2 regions of the Lysinibacillus sp. GJ-1 genome follow, and region 2 is predicted to be linked to the other one. Evidence: riboswitches for the same ligand, from Rfam matches in the RefSeq annotation. Region 2 holds a riboswitch; the other holds the start of a gene.
The links. A riboswitch is a leader RNA that binds a small molecule or an ion and turns the genes downstream of it on or off. The one in region 2 is predicted to bind FMN.

Region 1: it holds a riboswitch for FMN, as region 2 does, so the genes downstream of both, ribE (riboflavin synthase) here and LO754_RS06025 (ECF transporter S component) in region 2, are expected to answer to the same signal.

Annotation. Positions count from the first base shown of each region.
Region 1 covers NZ_CP088912.1:1,668,119-1,679,860, reverse strand. Annotated here, with positions in the region: gene LO754_RS07865 (C45 family autoproteolytic acyltransferase/hydrolase) at 94-1,125, opposite strand; gene LO754_RS07860 (DUF1540 domain-containing protein) at 1,332-1,565, opposite strand; gene LO754_RS07855 (spore germination protein) at 1,757-3,217, opposite strand; gene ribH (6,7-dimethyl-8-ribityllumazine synthase) at 3,325-3,792, opposite strand; gene ribB (3,4-dihydroxy-2-butanone-4-phosphate synthase) at 3,810-4,442, opposite strand; gene ribE (riboflavin synthase) at 4,498-5,136, opposite strand; FMN riboswitch at 5,327-5,452, opposite strand; FMN riboswitch at 5,573-5,698, opposite strand; gene LO754_RS07835 (ABC-2 transporter permease) at 5,804-6,592, opposite strand; gene LO754_RS07830 (ABC transporter ATP-binding protein) at 6,589-7,494, opposite strand; gene LO754_RS07825 (PLD nuclease N-terminal domain-containing protein) at 7,478-7,729, opposite strand; partial or broken gene LO754_RS07820 (GntR family transcriptional regulator) at 8,072-8,401, shown strand; gene LO754_RS07815 (HAD-IA family hydrolase) at 8,587-9,204, shown strand; gene LO754_RS07810 (VanW family protein) at 9,313-10,278, opposite strand; gene LO754_RS07805 (DNA glycosylase AlkZ-like family protein) at 10,836-11,742, shown strand, end outside.
Region 2 covers NZ_CP088912.1:1,301,630-1,313,371, forward strand. Annotated here, with positions in the region: gene ccsB (c-type cytochrome biogenesis protein CcsB) at 1-210, shown strand, start outside; gene LO754_RS06005 (response regulator transcription factor) at 326-1,042, shown strand; gene LO754_RS06010 (ATP-binding protein) at 1,035-2,810, shown strand; partial or broken gene sigX (RNA polymerase sigma factor SigX) at 3,051-3,584, shown strand; gene LO754_RS06020 (RNA polymerase subunit sigma) at 3,581-4,864, shown strand; FMN riboswitch at 5,115-5,311, shown strand; partial or broken gene LO754_RS06025 (ECF transporter S component) at 5,536-6,116, shown strand; gene LO754_RS06030 (hypothetical protein) at 6,193-6,354, shown strand; gene LO754_RS06035 (C39 family peptidase) at 6,695-7,282, opposite strand; gene LO754_RS06040 (DMT family transporter) at 7,980-8,900, shown strand; gene LO754_RS06045 (amino acid adenylation domain-containing protein) at 8,975-11,176, shown strand; partial or broken gene LO754_RS23855 (IS66 family transposase) at 11,278-11,683, opposite strand.

The DNA.
Region 1 (11,742 bases), 370 kb from region 2:
GCGAAATAGCTACAAAACGAAAGGAGAATAGCCCAACAAATGTTACGCCATTCCCCTATTTATTCTATTAAATTATAAACCAAGCCTAACAAATTAGATAGCCTGAATTATGTTTCCTTTAATGGTTATCGGAAAAATAAGTTTACCTTCGATAAATTGTTGGAGAGAAAATGATTGCGGCTCACAATTTTCACCTATTCCAACAACTACCTCTAATTGCTTCGGTGAGTATATAACAGTATGGAGAGTACCAAAATATTCTTGATATTGTTTAAAAAATAACGGAGAATCTCCATTATTGAAATGGTGATAGACAGACATGGTCGTACGCGCATCTACTACATAGCGATTTATAAAGCTTTTTCGTTGTTTTGAACCCTCAATGCAAGCTTTGTTTTTCCCTGCCAATTGTTGAGACTCAAAATGATTTGTGCATATAAGCGGATGTTCAGCAGAAACTACCCGCTCTATTGGTGTAGCCTCCACCACAACTGCTTTTCCACTTTGATCTGTCATGGAGTAATTGTAGCAATAGCGATGTGGAATTTTATTTAAAAGTGCAATAGCCTCTTCAATATTTTCACACTGTTCAAGCACTATTTTAACGATTGTAGTCGCCAAAAAGCCATCTCCTTTCCAATCATTATTGACAAAATGCAGCCCTACTACAAGCCCTTTTTCATTCATTCCATCTAACCTACCAATAATTTGCTGGCTAAAACCTACACTGGCATACCCTTTAGACGGTTTAGAAAAAACGAGTCTTGCATCATACATAACTGGACTAAAATCATAATTTCTTACATACTTCCCATTGTGTACAACCGAGGTACATCCCATATTTGGAAATATTATATTATAACCGCTATACATTTTTATAATGGTTTCATACGGCTGTTTTAAGCCAAACGCTAATCCCTTCATCTCTTGCAAAAGATTGGGCGAAACATGTCGCAACAGCTCTTGTACCCGCTGTGTATTACAAGTAGCAGATAAAGCTAACAGTTGTTCATTTTGCGCTAAATGTGCATTTGTTTTTATTTCGTTACTTTGTTGAAAACCTATTTCATAAGCATCGCCTCTTAAAGCTACTACAGATACGATTAATTCTTGATATTTATTCATTGAAATCCCTCCCATACAGCTATTCAATCTTCAGTATCATCGTAATCCTTCAAGTAACTGGAAGGTCAAGGGTATAAAAAAAGTTGCCTTCCTATAGGAAGACAACCTTTAACGTGACCAAATCAGTAGTAAAAGGTACAGATAAATTATTTTGGTGAAATAAAGATATTATCTTTATTTACATTATCCAAAACAAACGATACCCATTAGCTAAAGTTTTTTTCTTTTGATTTGAATGTTTTACAACACGTATCGGATGATTGAATGGCTGCTGCCTCTTCTGACATTGTATGCATTTCAAAGTCAGAAGCAAACTCCGCATCACGTTTGTTCGTATTACGTTTATCCATGTCGATTGCAATTTTTTCAGCTCCGCAATAATTACCTTTGGCATGGAAAACACAATTTGATACTGCACAGCTAACTTGGACATTCGGCATAACTATCCACCCCTTATGATTGGTCTTGAAAAATATAGAATGGAAAATCTAATCTATACTCTTCACTTTGTATTTTGTCCAATCCATAGGTTTTTACAAGTCAAGCTTAAAAATAACTTCAACATAATCGGTCAATACGATTGCAAGCAGCACATGTGATAGATGTAAATTGTCGTGCTACTGAAAGACATCTAATTTTTGCTCGATGACCTCGTCTCATCTTGAGGATGTAAAAATTTTGGTCGTTTACTATATCCTTTTGGCGATAGACGTATTAATGTTTTCTTGGTGTCGGACCAGTTTAAATTGGCACCAATATTTAAGTACGGAACGCTTAATACACGGATATTGGCAAAGTAAATAAGAATGAAAAACAAGGACAAAAAGAAACCAAATAATCCAAAGAAAGCGGTCATTGAGATAACAAATAACCTAAAAATACTCATTGCAGTTACAAAGGATTGATTGACAAGAGTATAGGCGGCAATACTTGAGATGGCAATCACGACAATCATGGAAGGACTCGTTATGCCTGCCTTGATTGCCGCATCTCCGATGATTAGTCCACCTACGACACTCATTGTTCCACTCAAAATAGACGGTAAGCGTAGATTTGCTTCGCGAAATATTTCAAACATAAATAACATTAGCAATATCTCCAATATCGTTGGAAAAGGCAAGCCAGTACGTGATTGGACAACCGTCGCTAACAGTAATATTGGCATCTGCTCTTGATGATAAGTCGTTAATGCTAGCCAAAAACCGGGTAAAAGCATACTTATTAATATTCCTACGATTCGTAACAGACGCTCTAATGTACCGACCATAGATGGATAATCATTATCCTCACCTGATTTAAAAAGTAGAAACATATTAGGCGGCGTAATAATTGCGTAAGATACGCCATCGACAAAAAGAAGTATTCGTCCTCTGACTAGCGCTTGTATTGCGAAATCTGGTCGCCCTGTATAATCATGTCGCGGTAAAATTTTCGCGGTTTTTTCCACACTTTCCATCATTATATCGCCACTAAAGACAACATCTGTATTAATTTTCCTTAATTGCTTTTTTAGTTCCGTGACCATATTTTTGTCCGTTATATCACCCATGTATAGGACAGCCACTGTCGTTTTAGAGCGCTTTCCGACTTCCACTGTTTCCACGCATAAAGAATTTGTAGGCAATCGCTTACGAATTAAGGCCACATTAATAAAAACATCTTCTATAAAATCATCTCTCGGCCCTTTTACCACTAGTTCTTGCTTTGTTTCTTCAGGATTTCGATTTGGTTTTTTTGTAATTTTACTTGAAAATAAAATTTTTTCCCCTTCAAAGTAAAGCAAAACAAACCCTGAATATACACGCGTAATAGCATCATCTAAATTGGTTACTTTTTGAAGATTAGGAATGTGTAAATCGTTTTTTATTTTTTCCTCTAATAAGTTTACAGAGCTGTCTTCAAACAAAGATTGAACTCGCTCGATAATGACCTTATTCAATAAAAACTGATCGACCATCGACTCACATGTAATAAAATAAACATGCTGTTGTTGAAAGGTAAAAGATTGAAAAATTACGTCAGCAGAGCGTTGAAATAATTCTTTCAACATTTTCAATTCGATTTCTTGTTCTATTGATTGAATATTCCTCATCTCCTACTGAACCAAATTCAAACAAATTATTTTACTAAAATACTTATAAACATATATTTCCCAATGTCCAAAAAATTATGCAATAAATTTTACGACCATGCATCCTTTTAGCCAATCATTTTTTGTAAATTAGCCATTTCAATTGCAGACATCGCTGCATCATAACCTTTATTGCCAGACTTTGTTCCAGCACGTTCAATCGCTTGTTCAATATTTTCAGTTGTGACAATACCAAAAATCACTGGTACATTTGTCGAAAGCGATACGTTTGCAATGCCTTTAGCTGATTCGTTACACACATAATCATAATGCGTTGTAGAGCCACGAATAACTGTACCTAGACCTATAATGGCATCATATTTTTTCGTTTCAGCTAGTTGCTTTGCGATAAACGGTACTTCAAATGCACCTGGTACCCACGCAACATCTATTAAATTATCGTCTACACCATGACGCTTTAGCCCATCTAATGCACCACTTAATAATTTACTTGTTATAAATTCATTAAAACGACCAACGACCACCGCTATTCTTAAATCATTGCCAATTAATTGTGCTTCAAATGTTTTGCCCATCATTTCATTCTCCTCTTTTACATAGTAAGTGAATTTTCTATTTGCATATGTTGACGACGGTATGTTGCTAATGCGTCAATCGAAATCATTTTTAATTTATGTTTTTTTGCATACTTCACTAAATCATCAAAGCGTAACATTTCCCCATCATCGCCCATAATTTCACATATCACACCAGCTTCTACACTGTTGCAAAGTTTAGCCAAATCGATAGTAGCTTCCGTATGCCCTCGACGCTCTAATACCCCATTGTCTTTTGCTATTAGCGGAAAAACATGTCCAGGTCTACGGAAATCCGATGCTTGTGCATGTGACGCTAGCATTTTTTGAATCGTCAAAGCACGTTCAAACGCACTAATGCCTGTTGTTGTCTCTTTATAATCAATACTGACAGTAAACGCTGTTTGGTGATTATCAGTGTTATCTATGACCATTGGCTGCAACGCTAATTTTTGTGCAAGCTGCTGTGAAATGGGTGTACAAATAAGCCCCCTACCATATTTCGCCATAAAATTAATCGTTTCTGGTGTCATGAACTCTGCAAGGGCAAGTAAATCTCCTTCATTTTCACGGTCTTCATCATCCACGACAACAATCATATTGCCCTGTTTTAAATCGGCAATCGCTTCTTCAATTGAATGTAGCAACATTGCCACCTCCTAATAGATATCACTTTATTAATTATGTTTTTCTTTCTATAGCAGGTTAAAAACCATGCTTCGCTAAGTAATCTTTTGTAATAGTCGACGATTGCTGACTACCCTTTAGCTGGTGAATAATGTATTTGCCTACTAAATCGGTTTCGATATTGACTAGTGCCCCAACATTTTTAATTCCTAGTACGGTTTCTTTGTATGTGTGTGGAATAAGTGATACTGTGACACTGTTTTTTTCAACATGAAAGAGCGTTAAACTCGTTCCATCAATTGTGATTGACCCTTTAGGAATACAATAGCTCGTTAAGTCTTCTGACAGTTCGATCTCAATATAGACCGCATTTGCCATTGGACGTTTACGTAAAATTTTCCCTACACCATCTACATGCCCTGAAACAAAGTGGCCACCAAATCGTCCATTGGCTGGCATTGCACGCTCTAAATTGACCGCATTTCCAACAGTTAGTTGCTGTAAATTCGTCGCTTTCACTGTTTCAGGCATTACATCCATTGTTAGCTCTTGGTCATTATAATGAGTTACTGTCAAACAAACCCCATTTACGGCTATACTATCCCCAAGCTTCACATCCGCCACTATTTTGGGAGAAATCACCGTTATTTCCATACTTAGCCTATCGCTTTGCAAGGTTTTTACTGTACCAATATCCTCAATAATACCTGTAAACAATTTTCCACCTACTTTCTTAACCCTATGTCGTAAACCTTTTGATAGTGATTATTTTAATTCCCCTTTCAATTTTTATAATCGAAACAAACAAAAAACCCCTTTCATATAAAAGGGGTTTGGGAGTACGTGTACATAAGACGTCACGAAATAAACCTAGTGGATACAAAAATTTTCCACAGGCTGCCATCTCATTGTTCTTCTCCCATCCAGACTATCACTGTCGGTTTTGGATTTGCACCAAATCAGCTTGCGCTCACGGACTTTGAATTGCTTCATCACCGCCGATTGGGAATTTCACCCTACCCCGAAGAACAGATATTTATTCAATTTTTGCCTAAATAAAAAACTTCCCAACAGAAGCGATGGGAAGTAGTATGCTATATAAGCGTAGCCAAATAGACCTTTTAAAGTCATACGAATTTAAAAAGCTTATACTTTCACCCTTCTCCCATCCAGACTGTAACTGTCGGTTTTGGATTTGCACCAAATCAGCTTGCGCTCACGGACTTTGAATTACTTCATCACCGCCGATTGGGAATTTCACCCTACCCTGAAGGATATATTATTTAGTTACTTCATACGATAACATTATTTTAATAGATTATCCACCTAAAATTTTTTCATGCCTGCATGCTGATAACTGATTTTGTCAAAAAATTATACTTTATTAATTTTTATGGTATTTCTTCTCCGAAATCCAATAGTGCGAAATTGTTACAGTTAAAGTAATCCATATGAACGTTATCACCATATTTCCATATAGTTGTGCATCCATTGAACCCGTTATTAATACCATCATTGCTTGTTGACTCATGCCAGCAGGATTCACTAAATCAATTATTGGATGTAAACCACTAATGATTTTCAACAGTAGCAAGCAAACAATACTAATTAAAGCTATAACGCCCTGTCCATTAAAAATAGTACTGACCATCGCAGTAAAAGAAATCATAAAAAGTACCCATACTAAGTATAATCCAAGCGCTAATATCATCGTAAGAAATGGAATATTACTAAACAAGAAATTTACATAAACGTAAGATACAAAATAGCCAAATGTCACACTAAGCGCTACAAATGAGAAATTAGAAAAAAGTTTTCCACCGATATAGGATCCTACCTTTACAGGCCTTGTTAATATAAAATCAAGCATTCCATTCGCTTTATCTGACTGAATAATGCCCATAATGGCAATAGCAATTACCATAATGCCTAACTGATCAAATTGGGAGCCTAGAGTTGCCGCCATTACTTGTGCTCCATCCTGCTGCATCATTGAAGGGTCGATGGTAATACCTTGATTTCCACCAAGCGCTGTTAAAATTGATGGTAAATAGTATGTGACAACTGGTTGTGTTGCGCCTAAAAACATAAAAACAAGAGGTAACCAAAGTATCTTAAACTCACGAAACATTTGTACATATTCTTTTCTCGTTAAAATAAATAAAGATGTCATACACTCACCACCATCTTTAAAAAGATTTCTTCTAATGTCTCACTGCTTCCAACTTCAAATTTAACGATATCCATGTTGTTGTCCATCGCATCACGAATCAACCTATCTTTATTTTGCTGAATATTATCGAGGGTAATCTTCGCCTTCTTACCCAATACTTCAACATTTTTAACATATGGGAGCTTTTCAATGATTTGCACCCAAAGCATATTATGTGATGCCAATTCAAGATGCACAACCGCATCATGATTGTTAGTTAATTTATCTAATGTCGTATCTTCAATTTTTTCACCTTTTTTCATAATGACAAAGCGTTCACATATTTCTTCTGCATCACTTAAAATATGAGTAGATAATAGGATAGTCGTTTCATGTTTAATTTCTTGTATTAAATTTAAAACCTCTCTCCTGCCTATTGGATCTAATGCCGATACAGGCTCATCCATGACAATAAAAGATGGCTTATGTAACAGTGTTTGGGCAATGCCAAGCCTTTGCTTCATTCCCCCAGAAAATGTTTGAACTTTCTCATGTTGTTCATTTATAAGTCCAACTTTTGTTAAAATAGCTGGCACTTCCTCCGTAAGCTCTTGTTTTGTTATGCCAGATAACTGTCCCATAAAAAAGAGTGTTTCTGTAGCTGTCATCCAATGAAAGAAATCAGGATATTGTGGAAGGTAACCAATTTCTTTTTTCATGGTTGAAATTTTTTTCCCATCTAGTAGGACTTCTCCTTTTTCCGCATATAAAATATCTGCAATAATTTTGATTAACGTAGACTTTCCAGCACCGTTAGGTCCAATAAGCCCTACACATTGTCCAGTTTCAACCACCATCGAGAAATTATTGACTGCTGTCTTTGCCTTAAATGTTTTAGTCACCCCTTTAATTTCTAACTTCATGATGTTTCGCTCCTTTTCGCCCAATAGTGAAATATAAAATTGGACCAATGGTATTAAAAAATAAAATAATGATTGTCCACAACACAACATTTGATCTTGCATTTCGGTGTCGATACAAATCAATTAATGCAACAAGGATAAGGATGAAACCAACCATCATAAATGGCAATATAACCTGTAATACAGCCAACCAATCAATGTCATTCAATTCATCTAACCCATAGTGAAGTTTCAATAAAAACGCTCCTCTCAACATTCATTATCATTACTAATAATGATAACATTAACACACATTTTTTGGAATTGCACTTGTTATTTTATTAAATGATATGCTACAGTCAATATTATCTATAATGATAATATTATCATTATAGATAATTATTTTTACATTGATTTCACTGCCAATATTGTTAAAAGGAGAAAATCGCGTGAAAGTGCACCGGATAAGAATGAAAATTAGTCAAACTCAAAAAGAAATTCCTATTACGCCGATTTCAGCTAATTTATTTATTTTAGGGGGAATACTATGCTACCTATTCATATAGATACAAATAGCCCATAGCTATTATATAAGCAAGTCGGAAATCAATTAATTGAACAGATTGCAAAAGGGCATATTCAAGACAATGAAATGCTTCCTTCCATTAGAAATATGGCGCAAGATATTGGAATCAATATACATACTGTTTCAAAAAGCTATCGTGAACTTGAGAAAAAAGCGATTATCAAGATGGAAAATCGCTTGAAAGCAACAGTTATCGCTCGTTCAAATCGACGGTTAGACGAAAACCAATTACATAATCTCGAACTTTCTATAAAAAACATGATAATGGAAGCTTATGTAATAGGTTATAGCAAGAAACAAATCAAACAATATATCACAAAAGTATTAGACCAAGTGCAGTAATTTACCTGCTAAATAGGTAAGGTATTAATGCCTGTTTTGTATTCTTCCCTCCATAATGTATGAATCAGATAGTGTATACTAATTCATTTCTTTTTTTCCGCATTCATGTCATCATGAACGAATGACTATATTGATTTAAGTATTATGAATGGTAAAGCCAAATACCCTTTAAGGAGAAAAATACAATGAAACATATAATATTTGATTTTGATGGCACACTTGCGGATTCCACGGCAGTGTTTGCTTCTGTATGGAATACGATTGCTAAAAAACATGCATTCAAAGAAGTACAGTTAGAAGATATTGATGCACTAAAAAAATTATCGATTGCTGAACGAAGTAAATTATTTAACTTCCCGTTACACAAACTACCTACTATACTCCCGCAATTTTATCGTTTATATCAGCAATCATTACAAGATGTTCATTTATTTCACGGTATGAAAGAGGTCATACAGGAACTTGATAAGAAAGGATATACAATTGCCATTATTTCCTCCAATTCAAAAGATAATATTTTGGCGTTTTTACAAACTAATGGTATCGACCATGTGTCCGAAGTACTTTGTTCGAGCCGTATTTTTGGTAAAGATAAAGTGATAAAAAAATATTTAAAACAAGCCAATTTAAAAACATCCGATGTTTTATATATTGGGGATGAGCAACGAGATATCGTCGCCTGCAAAAAAGTAGGTATTCCAATTATTTGGGTTGGTTGGGGGTATGATGCCATTGAGATAGTCCAATCCGCAGAACCCGATTACAAAGTATTTACTCCTGCAGAAATACTAACTATTATTTAAGGTTTATGAACTCTATCACCACTGCCTAGGCTCTAAAAAAAAGACACTCTTTATAAGTGTCTTAAAATACAAGAGAAGTTGATTATTATTCCTACATCAACTTCTTTCTTATTGTGGGGGAAGCTTTGTTAAAATTTCTTGGTATTTTTTTGCTGTCCTTATTTCCACTGTCAGAAAATCTTGTCCATAGGTCGCCTTAATTAAAAATGGTACATCACTGGTGTTTTGAAATCTAAAATCTAAGCCACCATAGGACACCGTTGCATCTCTGCCCTTTGGAACATATCCTACATCTAATGAATGATGGTGTCGCTCCACAAATTTAATCGGGAGTTGATCGACTGCATTAAACAATGTTGAAGATGTTTGGCAAATCCCCCCACCAATGCCCATAACAAGCTTTTTATTAATAATTTCAGGTGCGGGCTGATAGCCATTCGCTTCATCTCTAGGGCCTATAACAGTATTAAACGAAAAAGTATCTCCGCTACCAACAATCACATTGTGAATGGCTTTTGCTGAAAGTTCAATATTTTTATTTCTTCCAACATCCGCTCCATTGAAGTAGGTTGTATAAGAAGCCACTACAACATCTTCTAAATAGGGTATGTCTTCAAAATAATAGCCACTTTCAGTAATATACAGTGGCATTTCTACTGTGCCACCCGTTGCTGATGCTGCCATAATTTTTTCTACCAATTCACTTTCTTTTAAAATAACTAATGGACTACCTTTTATAATCCGACCATTGTCATCGACTTTATCAAGCATCATTCGCTTATCAAAACCAACTTTTGTTTCTGTGCCTCTCGCTAATTGTTGTGCCAATTGTTCAATGTTCTTTTTATACAAGACTGGGTCTGTTTCAAAGCCTAATTCTATGGGCGATACGATGTGGATGATTTCTTTAGATTGTGGATTAACAATTTCAACCACTACAGGACCTACTTCCTGCTCCTTGTCATGCGTGTACATAACAGATTGTTGCACGTCGTCTTTTTCAATTTGTTCGTGCTTTATTTTATCCTGACAACCTGCTAAAGCCATTACACTGCCTAAACAAAATACAACCATCCATTTTTTCAATTTAAACACCTACCTCCAACTTACTTACAGCAACATCTTATTCGACTCGTTAGGATAGTGTGTTTCTTTTTATGGATTATTATTGACTGTTGCTTAAATATTTGTTCGTTTACTTTATCTTTTGCAATTAAAAACACACCCATTAAGATTTTGCTCTTGCTTTAACAGCATTTTGTAATCTTTACAAGACTATAGTTATATATGTGTCGTTTCCCATGTGTCCTGTGCAAAAATAAGAGAGTACAGCCTTATTTGAGGTCTTTTCTCACTCATCCACCAAACGGAACATATGTTTGTTTATTTTCACTGTATTCTGTATAATAAAACAGAAATGGTGCTAAGAGGAGAAGTTTGGAAGTATTAGGGATGATGGTTTAATGGCATTTGCAGTAGCTAGAAGGAACATTGCAAGTATGCCAAATTAGAATAAGCTATTTTGTAAGAAGCATGCTACACTGACTATCCGTAAAAAGATTTCACTTCACGGTTTCGTTTTTTGTTCTCCACTCTCCTGAATTACACTAAAACTAGAGGTAGGTGCATAGATGATTCACTTAACAAACCGCCAGGCACGGCAATTTCTGTTGTTGAAACACGGACTTTTGGACGACTATAAATTTAGCGGGAAACGGGGTGTATTGGACTTTACTCGACAAGCTGGTTGTATTCAATACGACCCCATCGATGTTTGCGGAAAGAATGCCGAATTGGTGTTGCAGTCCCGAATCAAAGAATTTACTAAAGGAATGCTCGCCGATTTGCTGTATGTGGAAAGAAGCCTTGTCGATTATCCCGACAAGAACCTCTCTATTATCACTGTTGAAGACTGGCCGTATTTTGAACGCTATAGGGAAGCCGCCCGACAACATGCCAAACGCTATCCCGAAATGGAAGCGTTGACAACGCTAGTACGGGCTCATATCCAAAATCATGGTGCACTAAGTTCGGATGATTTAAAATTGGATGGAGATTTCTCTTGGCAATCAGCCATTCACTGGAGTAGCGGAAACAATCCATCTCGCTCAGTACTGGAACAGATGTATTCAACGGGTGAGTTGATTATCCATCATAAAAAGGGCAGCCGTAAATATTACGATTTAGCCAAGAAGTACATACAGCCGAATCTGCTGACTGCATCAGAGCCCCTAGTTGATGAACTTGCGCATTATAAGTGGCGGGTACTACGTCGAATCGGCTCGGTCGGTCTCTTATGGAATCGTGCGTCAGATGCATGGTTGAATATTTGGGGGTTGAAAGCAGCACAGCGCAAAGAGGTTTTTAACCAGCTATTGCAGGAAGATCGTATTGTTGCTGTTACTGTGGATCAAATGAAGGATATGCTGTATTGCCTTGCGGAGGATTTACCGCTTATTGAAGTGGTTTTGCAAAATCCAGAACCAAAATGGCGTTGCGAGCTGATTGCGCCGCTCGATAATTTCCTTTGGGACAGAA
Region 2 (11,742 bases):
CTTGCATGGAGTCGTTTCTGGGGTTGGGACCCGAAAGAAGTATGTACTCTGATTACATGGTTATTCTATGCAGCATTCCTACATCTACGTTTATCTAAGGGCTGGGAAGGTGAAAAATCTGCTTGGTTAGCATTAATTGGCTTTGGTATTATATTATTTAACCTTATTGCCGTTAACTTAATTCTTGCAGGTTTACACTCCTACGCGTAACAGGGGAACGAAAAGCCTTTTCGCTGCTGCGAAAGGGCTTTCTTTTCTTTTCAAGTCGTAGCGTACCATGTACAATAGAAGGGTAGAGAAAGATCGGAAGAGAGGGATCGTGAAAGTGTCAGAAAATATTTCAGTATTAGTAGTAGACGACGAGGATCGTATTCGACGCTTATTAAAAATGTATTTGGAGCGCGAAGGGTATCAAGTTGACGAAGCAGAGAATGGTGAAGAAGCGATCGAAAAATCTTTAGAAAAAGAGTACCACTGTATTTTACTAGATATTATGATGCCTGAAAAAGATGGGCTTGAGGTATGTGCAGAAATTCGCGAAAGAGCTGCAACGCCAATTATTTTATTAACTGCAAAAGGCGAGGAAGCAAACCGTGTACAAGGCTTCGAGCTTGGAGCAGATGATTATATTGTAAAGCCATTTAGTCCTCGTGAGGTGGTTCTACGCGTAAAAGCTATTTTACGTCGTTCACAAGCATTTTCACCTACGACAAATGCATCGTCATCAAAAGATTTAGTTGTATTCCAACATTTGATGATTGACCATGATGCGCACCGTGTAACAGCGGAAGGCATCGAAGTGAATTTAACACCAAAAGAGTATGAATTATTGTACTTCCTTGCAAAATCTCCAGACAAAGTATTTGACCGTGAACAATTACTAAAAGAGGTTTGGCATTATGATTTCTTTGGAGACCTACGAACAGTCGATACCCATGTGAAGCGTCTACGTGAGAAGCTGAATCGTGTATCAGAGAACGCAGCGAAAATGATTGTCACTGTTTGGGGCGTTGGCTACAAATTTGAGGTTGTCAATGAATAGAATATGGAACAGTGTTGTCGGGAAGCTATGGGTAACCATATTGCTTCTCGTTTCATTTGTATTATTTGTTTTCACGGTTTTAATGCTCGAATTTCTTCAAAACTATCATATGCAGCAAGCAGAGATTTCGCTGCGTCAAACGGCTGCAACAATAGCGAGTATAGTGGATGACAATGAGACGGCAGAATCGACTTCGCAACTCCTGACAGATATTTTACCTGAGGGTACAAATGCACTTATCGCCATAAATCATTTAGAAGTCTCATTTGCGCTGCAAGAAGGCGTCAACAAGAAAGAAATTCAAGATGAAATTTTAGCGAATAAATCCTTCCATGAAATTTTCCAATCAGATGAACCCATTATAAAGGAAATGATGATGCCATCTTCAACAGATCAAGGAAAAATGGAATCCTATGTCGTGCTAGGGTTTCCACTAAATGTGGAAAATGAAGTGCATGGCGCTGTATTTATTTACCAAAGTCCAGATGCGTTACATAAAACATCGAAAGAGACGACCAAAATTGTCTTTTTAGCGGCATTTATTGCGTTTGTGTTAACGACATTTTTTGCATTTTTCTTATCATCCCGTATTACATCCCCATTACGTAAAATGCGTGAGCTAGCTTTTGAAATTGCAAAAGGGAATTTCGAGGCAAAAATGCCGACAACGCAAAATGATGAAATCGGCCAGCTAGCTGTTGCGTTCAATCAAATGGGGCGTCAGCTAAAGCATAACTTAGAAGTAATTAATCAAGAAAATGAGCAATTGTCCAATATTTTAACATCCATGACAGATGCCGTTATAACGTTTAACCGTGATCGAACAATTTTACTGAGCAACCCGCCAGCGGAACGTTTAATGCAAAAATGGTTTGTTAATAAAGGCTCGCAAAGCGCAAAGCCTATTCCACCTGAACTCTATCATATGCTCGATCATGTACTAATGTTTGAAGATAAGTTAGAAGAAGAAATAGAAATGGATGGAAATTATTATACATTTACGATTAGCCCGCTCTATAGTGGGGAATTAATTCGTGGAGCAGTTGCTGTAATCCGTGATATGACAGAGCAGCATCGTTTAGAAAAGCTACGTTCTGATTTTATTGCCAATGTATCACATGAACTACGTACACCGATTTCCATGCTACAAGGCTATTCTGAGGCATTAATGGATGATGATTTTATTCAAGATCAAGAAGAACGTAATGAAATCACGAAAATTATTTATGATGAATCGAAGCGTATGGGACGTTTAGTAACCGATTTATTGGATTTAGCGCGAATGGAATCAGGACATATGACACTGTACAAAGATGAAGTACCGATTAATTCCACATTTGAACGTATTACGCAAAAATTTGCTCAAGTGGCAAAAGAAAAACACGTGCAACTTTTATTTAATAGTGAGTTTGATAATGATGCCCGCATCAGTATGGATGAGGATCGTATCGAACAAGTGTTAACAAATTTAGTAGATAATGCACTGCGTCATACAGACGAAGGTTCTGTCATTGTCAAGATAGAGCAAGAGCCAACCTTTGCCAAAATATCTGTTCAGGATACAGGACATGGGATTCCACAGGAAGATTTACCATATGTCTTTGAACGTTTTTATAAAGCGGATAAAGCACGGACACGTTCTAAAGGCGGAACGGGTTTAGGGCTTGCAATTGCTCGAAATATTGTCAAGGCACACTCTGGCAATATTATGGTCGATAGTGTGTTAAAAGAGGGCACAACTTTTACTTTCTATTTACCATTCGAATAAGTTCATGAAGAAGTCCTTGTAGCTGGTGCCATCTGACAATGCTCTTTCATGCTTCCACGGGTCATTGGTATAGTTAGAACTAGCTGAACTAGTTGGCAACAATACCAATACCTGTTAGAGGCTATACGTCGGCTTGTGCTCGGGTTTAGACACATAGCAAAATTAAGACCAAAATATTATTTAAATGTAACTTGTGCGAGTGTTAGACGACAAATACTATGAGAACGGGGGTGGAGTGCTTTGAATGACTCCGTGTTCCATCGACTATACGATGCATACCATCAAGACGTGTTCCAGTTTCTTATTTATCTAGTAAAAAATCGCACACTTGCTGAGGACCTTGCACATGAGGTTTATGTCCGTGTGCTGCGATCTTATGAACAATTTGCAGGGAATAGCAGTGAAAAAACTTGGCTTTTTGCTATTGCTAAAAATGTCGCAATTGATCATTTTCGAAAGCAGGCTGTGCGCCAAAAACATTCACTCGATTTTTTTGACTGGGAAACGGAACAATTACATTCAACCACACCATCACCGGAAGATGTGCTATAGGCCAGTGATGAATTAAAGCAGATAGAGTTTGCACTTGAAAATTGTACAGGGGATCAAAAAATGGTTATTATTATGCGCTATTTCCAAGATTTGTCGATTACTGAAACTGCGCAAATACTTGATTGGACAGAGGCAAAGGTTAAAACGACGCAACATCGAGCCATTAAGTTTTTAAGGCAACATCTACAACAGGTTAGGGAACAGGAGGCGAAAAGGCAATGACGCATAAACAATTTGACGATGAACAACTTGAACAAATGTTGAACAATGCCCCGAAGCTTACTGACCACCGCTCGAAAGACGAAGTGTTAAAAAGATTGCTTGCTGATGCACGTTTACAAGACAACATACATCTTCAAGAGGCGATACAACCAGTAGCTGAGGCAAAAGAACAACAAGCGCAATCATTGCCTGCTCAAGAAAATACTAAACCTATAAAAAGACGCAAGAGTAGGTGGCCTATTTTAAGTAGTGTTGCTGCAATTTTTGTCCTATCACTAGCAGGGTACATCTATGTATCGAACAATTCTTCCGTAAAGGATGAAGCAAACGCCCCAATCGAAAATTATTCTTCTGTGCAGGAGGATCGGTCGGTCACAGAAAGTGAAAATGCAGATGCAGATAGTGTAATGAAAGCGAATATTGGTGCTGAGCATGCTCGTATCCTATCGTTGCGGACATCTGTTTACGAAGATGATTTAGTCGATGCAGTCGTTTTCAGAATTGGATTACCTGGTGGTAAGGCTGATAGCATACCAATGACCTATATTATTCCGAACAAAAAAATAACTGCTGATTTTGGTAAGAAGAAGCCAACAACTTTACAAATGTATGAAAAATACGCACCTCAAATTGATGAAGAAGCAATGGGTTTAACAGACTATCATCCGTACAAAGGTGAGTTAAAAGAAGAAGGTAAAACGCTTGTGCACGTATTACCAGAAGAAAATGATTATGATGTAGCTTCGGCTTCTGTCACGAAATATTTAAACTCGTTAAAAGATACTTTTTCCGAGTCCGAATATAAAGCCATTGCCATTAAACAGGCAGATGGTTCTGATTACGAGTTTTCGCAAGCAGAAGAGCCGAGTGAGCCTATAGCGCTAACAAAAGATAATCATTACAATTATTATTTATATACAGAGGGAAACGGGACTGAATATTTATCGCCTGATTTCCATCAAACGTATCCTACTGTGACAGAGGCTCTACTGGCGATGCGAGACAAAAAGGATGATGTTTATGTGCCAGTTGTTCCGGAAAATGTCACATACACTGTAAAAGAAGAAGATGGGGTTGTGGTCACATTTGACGCACCACTTGATTTAACGACAATGGATGCCGTACGGGCAACACAATTAATCGAGGCGATGATGTTGACTGCGTCAAGCTTTGATAAAAAGATACGTTTAGATAACATTGTCCAGGAAAGTTGGGAAGGCTTTGATTTAACAAAGTTTTTACCCATGCCTGTAGGTGCCAATAAACAAATGATGCCATAATATAGAAAACAGCTATCAGATAGTAGATAGCTGTTTTTTTTAATGGAAATACCGCGGGTAAAGCACCTTGATTCGCGGGTAAATGATAATAAATCGCGGGTAAGTGACTTTGTTCCGCGGATAAGCTACTCCATTATTTCTCACAAAGTGCTTGATTTATTAAACCATACAAATTTAATCGGATTATTTTAAGCAGAAGTATTTACTTTTATGTGATAAAACATTATAGTTAGTTTATAAAATAATATTGATTCATCTTCGGGGCAGGGTGAAAATCCCGACCGGCGGTAATAGAGTTGTAAATCGCTAGTGTAGTAGTAAGCTACAGTAGCTCGCATGATTTACTAGATGGCTCTTCAGCCCGCGACCTGTGCAAAGATTTTTTTGCATGGCTGACTTGGTGTAATTCCAAGGCCGACAGTATAGTCTGGATGGGAGAAGATGGAGGTACGATCGTCATTCGTTGTTACGAATTAAGCTATGTGCGAACGTTTTTTTAGTGTGTCTTTAAATGCACGCTATGCACAAAAAATAGCTAGTAATGGCGTTATTTACTCATGCCTTTTCTCCCTTATGCTGATTTGCATAAGGGTTTTTTCGTGAAAAACAATCGATTACGTCGTAACCTTTCTTCTTGCAAGATTGAATCAGCAAAGAGGAGAGAGTTTTCAATGAAGAAAAATGTCAAACTGCAATCGTTTATTACGATTGGTATGCTGAGTAGTATTTCGTTTTTATTAATGTTATTTAATTTCCCGATTCCACCGTTCCCAGCCTTTTTGGAAGTGGATTTCAGTGATATGCCTGCCTTACTTGCAGCCATCACGATGTAGCAGGTATTTTAGTAGAGCTATTTAAAAATGTTTTAGATTGGATTTTCTCTGGTACGCCAACAGGAGTGCCAGTTGGTCATATTGCAAACTTTGTAACAGGCATATTATTTATTTTGCCAGTATCATTTATTTTTAACCGTTTTAAAACGATTGGAGGTCTTGTTGGAGGATTAGCAACAGGAACGATTGTGATGGCGGTTGGCATGAGCTTGTTAAATATCGCAGTATTTTTACCGATGTACACTTATTTCTTAGGTATGGAGCCAGTCGATGGCGATTCATTATACACAATGATTGTTGCAGGCATTTTACCATTTAATATCGTGAAAGGTGTGTTATTAACGGCGATTATGGCATTGTTATTCACAACGATGCGCAAATGGATCAACCAACAACGCACAATGTATTTATCGAAATAAGCGTAAAAAAGTATGATTTAGGATAGTGTTCAAGTAATGACACCTTTTTAGACTGTTATGTCTAGGAGGTGTTTTTTTGTTGCTTAAATTTGCAATTTCAGATTTACTTTCCAAAAAAGAACTACAAAATTTAAGTAGAAATACATTAAAAGGTTATGCAATATCGACTCACATGGAAGAATATCGAAAGAAAGTACCAGCAAACCATATTGACTTTTTACAGGTGAATTTAGTATGAGGGAAGTAAAAGTTATTATCCGAGGTCATTAGGTTAAAATAACAAAAAAATTATGAGGGGAATGAAAAAATGTATGATATTTACCATTGGTTTAGGTATTGAAGCTGTTATTGGGATAATTGTCAACGCAATAACTTGAAGCGAATTGCTACTTAAATTAGTCAAGTTTAGATAATAAATTTGCTCAATCTCCCGCAAATTTCGACAATACCTTTGATTTTTGTGGGAGATTTCTTTTAAATAAGTATACTACTTTATTCGCATCTCGGAGGTGCCAGGTCAGTTATATGCTTTATTCGATTACAGGCGTACAGTTCTAATGAAAATATCATATCTTCTATTAATCCAAAGAAAAAACAATTGCTCTACCACTAAAACTGCTAAAGAACCTGTCTTCAAATACTATACTATTTGTTTCTCCCCAAAGAGATGGATCTCTAAAACAAATTAGTCTTCCTTTAGAGGTATGAATTCGACTACATACTACTACCAAATGTCCCCCTCTGCTTCCGTTTTTAGGGAACTTTGGAGCTATAGAACATATTACTAGGCCCTTTGTTACAAGCAAGTTTTCAAGTTGTTTACCGCTTTTAACAACTATAGGGTTACCCTTCACCCCATACATTTCTCCTAAATCGGCTAAACCTTGGTGTAACCATCCCTTCGAAATATAATACTTTCTTTTTAAACCTTCTTTAAGTAATTCTAATTGGGTTGGTATAGGTATTTTATAATGAGATATAACCATTCGTAAACACGCCAACCCACAACATCTATCGCTCCAATAGTCATGACTTCTTTCTTCAATAAGTAATCCCTTTGGCCAGTCATTCATACAAAACTTTTGACTATAACGAGGTATATAAAGAGAATAATTCATTAAATTATTTTCACAATCGTTATTATGTGATTGAATGTTTAGTTCCATATTTTATTCACGTCCAATAATTTTCTTGTTATATCTCAAATAAATTAAAAGATATTACTAGCGTTACATTAAATTAACTATACTTTAAAGAAAAAAAATATTCAATCATTTTATTATGTATAAAAAAGGTCCTTTATAATGGATAAAATCAGGTGGTAACCTGTCCAAATCCACTAATAAAGGACCAAAATTATGGTTAAGTTTATACGAAAAACTCCATCTGGACAATGGTTTTCAAGGATAAATCTTCAATTAAGAATAAAACAAAAAACACTCCTAGAAAACTGTTAATGAGCGTATGAAGGTGTGATGCCATAAGATTCTAGACATCATAGTAAATCAACGCTTGTATATGAAGTTAATGTCATAACTTTGTGTTACATTTCTTCTGTTTAATTATAATATTCGCTTAAATTCGACGCTAAAGACTAAAACGTTATATGTTAGGAAATGTATCTATTTAAATTTACTTTTATACTATAATCTTTTTATCAGTACTGATATTTCATACAAATTTTTACATTCTTGAATAGAATAATTAAGATGCGATTTGTTACGAAATTTAAAGAACCCGTTTTCAAAATTTAGATATAATAAATTCTAAATGAAATGTGGTAGTAATTGTTTTAAAAGGGAATAACTATATAGTGAAAATGTCATTAAATTTTATTGTAAGTGAAGTGAAAGGAGGAGATTTATGAATAATTTTATCAAGGGAGCTATTTATGCAGTTCTTTCGAGCATAGGATATGGGATTATGCCAATTTTTACAGTTAAAGCCTATGAATATGGTGTGACAGTGTATACTTTACTTTTTTTAAGATTCGGATTAAGTTCTATCATCTTTTTCCTTTTCTTCCTTGTGAAAGGTACAAATATAAGAATCGGTAAACATGAGGTGAAAAATCTTTTTATACTAGGTGGTATACTATTCACACTTTTATCTATTTTCCATTTTGAATCATTAAAATATATATCATCATCTATGGCAGTCTTGCTCTTATATTGTTTTCCTTTACTAGTTTGTATCATCTCTTATTTTTTATATAAAGAAAAATTAAGTATAGGATCAATACTAGCTTTAGTAGCAACTTTCATTAGCATGATTTATTTACTGGGAGTTTCATTAGATAAAATGAATGTCTATGGAATAGTCTTATCCCTTCTTGCAGCTTTGATCTTTGCAATATATATGATTGTGGGGAAAAGAGTAACTATTAATAATTCACCAGTAATAATAAGTGCCTATACAGCACTATTTGCAACTTTTGGCGTTTTCATAATTGGTGTAGTGAAGCAAGATATCTCTTTAAATTTTAATAACCAAGCATGGATACACATTATTAGTATTGTGATTTTTTCAACTATTTTTGCTGAAATTACATTTTTTAAGTCGCTGGAATTGTTGAGTTCTTCTAACGTTTCGATGATTAGCATGGTAGAACCTGTATTTACTACTTTATTTGCTCTTGTTTTTTTAAATGAACGATTACAATTTTCACAACTTACTGGAGGAATGTTCGTTTTAATTAGTTTAGTCGTTTTAGTTTATTCTCAAAATAAGAGCATAAAAAAACCAGCAATAAATCGGACTCTAATTCAAAACGAACATATATAAATCAAAAGCGACTGCAACTCCATCATCTTTTAGTGATGATGATACAAAACCCATGATTAAAAGGAGAGATATAAATGAACACATTAGAGTTAGATACAAAGGAAAGTTATTGGAGTGCTGCTTTAAAAGATTTTGAACTTAAATCAAAAGTAACTTTAGGTACTTTTAAAAATAATGGATTTAAGTTGGTCAACGATACATTTTTTTTAGATAAAAAAATTATGCAATCACTTTCACAATTTGCTGATACTTATAATGTCAATGTAAATTCTATTTTATATTCAGCCTGGGGATTATTACTTCACAACTATAATGATACAGATTATGTTGTATTTGGTACAAATACAACAGAAGGTAAAGTGCTACCGTTTTGTGTTAAAACTGATTTTGATATTACATCTATAAAATATATTAGACAAATTGAGAATGAATTAGAATTGATAAAATTATACAAAAATGTAACAGAAGAAGAAATTTTTTCTTATAATCAACTGGGTTTAAAAAGTGGTTTATTTGGTTCAATATTTTCGAGTGGTGAATCAAAAGTGGTTTTGTCAGAATATTTAGAAGAAAATGAGATTGAGATGTGTTTTGAAATAGATTTTTCGTTAAAATGTAGTATTTCCTACAACGATAATTTATTTGATAATTACGCAATATCGAAATTGAAAGAACATTTTTTTAATTTAGTATCTGAACTTACCTTAAATTCACATACTAAATTAGAGGATATTGCTATTCTTTCAAAAAAAGAAAAAAATCAAGTATTGTATGAATTTAATAATAAATCGATTAATTATGATATTACTAAAACTGTCGATGACTTTTTTGAAATGCAGGTTAAAAAAAATCCCAATAAAGTAGCTTTAATTTGTAAGGATAAAAGTTTTACATACGATGAACTTAATAAGAAATCCAATCAATTAGCTTTTTTACTACGTCAAAAAGGCGTTAAACCAGAAAAATTAGTAGGATTAGTAGTAGATCGATCCGAAGATTTAATTATTGGTATATTGGCGATTCTTAAAGCTGGTGGAGCTTATCTTCCTGTCGATCCAGCTTACCCATTACAACGTATTAATTATATGTATGAACAAGCGGAAATTGATTTACTATTAACACATAGTCATTTAAATATAGATTTGTCATTTCCTTGTGAAAAAATATATCTAGATAATTATCCTTTAAATCAATATCCAACTGACAATTTAGATAGATTACATAATGCAGAAAATCTAATCTATACGTTATATACTTCTGGTTCAACAGGGCAACCAAAAGGAGTTACTGTTGAGCATAGAAATGTTGTAGGATACTATCATAGTTTTATAGATGAATTTAAATTAACTGAAAATGATATTATGTTGCAGCAATCAACAGTATCATTTGATATTTCTGTAGAAGAAATTTTTCCTATTTTACTAACTGGCGGAACTTTGGTTATAGCATGTAAAGATGAAGTAGCCTCTATAGAAAAGCTTTTAATTGTAATGAGAAATAATAAAGTTACCATGATTAGCGGATTCCCTTTATTATTGAATGAATTAAACAAATATCCTCCTGTAGAATCGGTTCACACAATGATTAGTGGTGGAGACGTACTAAGAAAAGAATATATAAACAATTTAATTGATAAAGTTAAGATATATAATACTTATGGTCCGTCAGAGACAACTGTTTGTATCTCGTATTATGAAGTAACAAGTGAGAGAATACAAAGTGGCATTCCAACCGGTAAACCTATCGCTAACTATAAAGTATATATTTTAGATAAAAATCGAAAACCAGTTCCTATTGGAGTTCCAGGAGAAGTGTGTATTTCAGGTGTTGGTGTTTCCCGCGGATATTTGAATCGCCCTGATTTAACAAGTGAGCGCTTTGTAAAAAATCCATTCATACCGAATGAAAAAATGTATATTTCTGGAGATTTAGCAAGGTGGTCACCAGATGGGAATATTGAGTTTTTAGGTAGGATTGATAATCAAATAAAAATTTGTGGACGAAGAACTGAACCAGGTGAAGTGGAAGAAAAACTTCTAGAGCATCCAAATGTTACAGAAGCGTGTGTTATAGCTAGAGAAAACAAAGATAAAAATAAATATTTAACTGCTTATATAGTAATAAATGAAACTATTTCTGCTACAGATTTGAAAGAATATTTATATAAATTTTTACCAGACTTTATGGTACCATCCTATTATGTTGTATTAGATAAATTACCAATAAATATAAATGGAAAAATTGATAAAAATAATTTAGCTATTATTCTAAATTAAATTTACTTATTTATCTAGAGTAAGTCAGAAATATAAAATAGCGCACCTTTATGGCAGGCACAACGAATGGCCAGCTATCCGAAATTTTTTCGGCTAGCTGGCTATTTTGTGCATGTGTCTGGGATGTTTTTTGACAAAGACGAGTTGATGCCATTTGCTTTGACCGTCTCTGGTAATCTTAAACAGATTGCATTGGCTTTCGCACCAACTTCACTTACAGAGAAAGCCAATTTTCTTCGACCGATTACGATTGGGCGAATTGCATTTTCGGCTGGACGATTATCGATTTCAATCTAATCGTCAAATAGAAAAGCCCTTTAACCCTTGTACACGATTTAATTTGAATCTGCTGCTTTTGCGAGCACGTTTTTCCAAAAAAGATAAGTCCTTTACCCCTTTCAAGAATTTCTCCACAATGGGCTTCGATTATTTTTGACGAACTTTTCAACGTTTTACTGGTGAAAGATGTTTAAATTGACATTCTAAGCGATTCAATTGATTACAATAATCGAAGGCCATATTCCCTCGTTACGATCGAATTTCAGGCAATCATGTCACAAATCTGT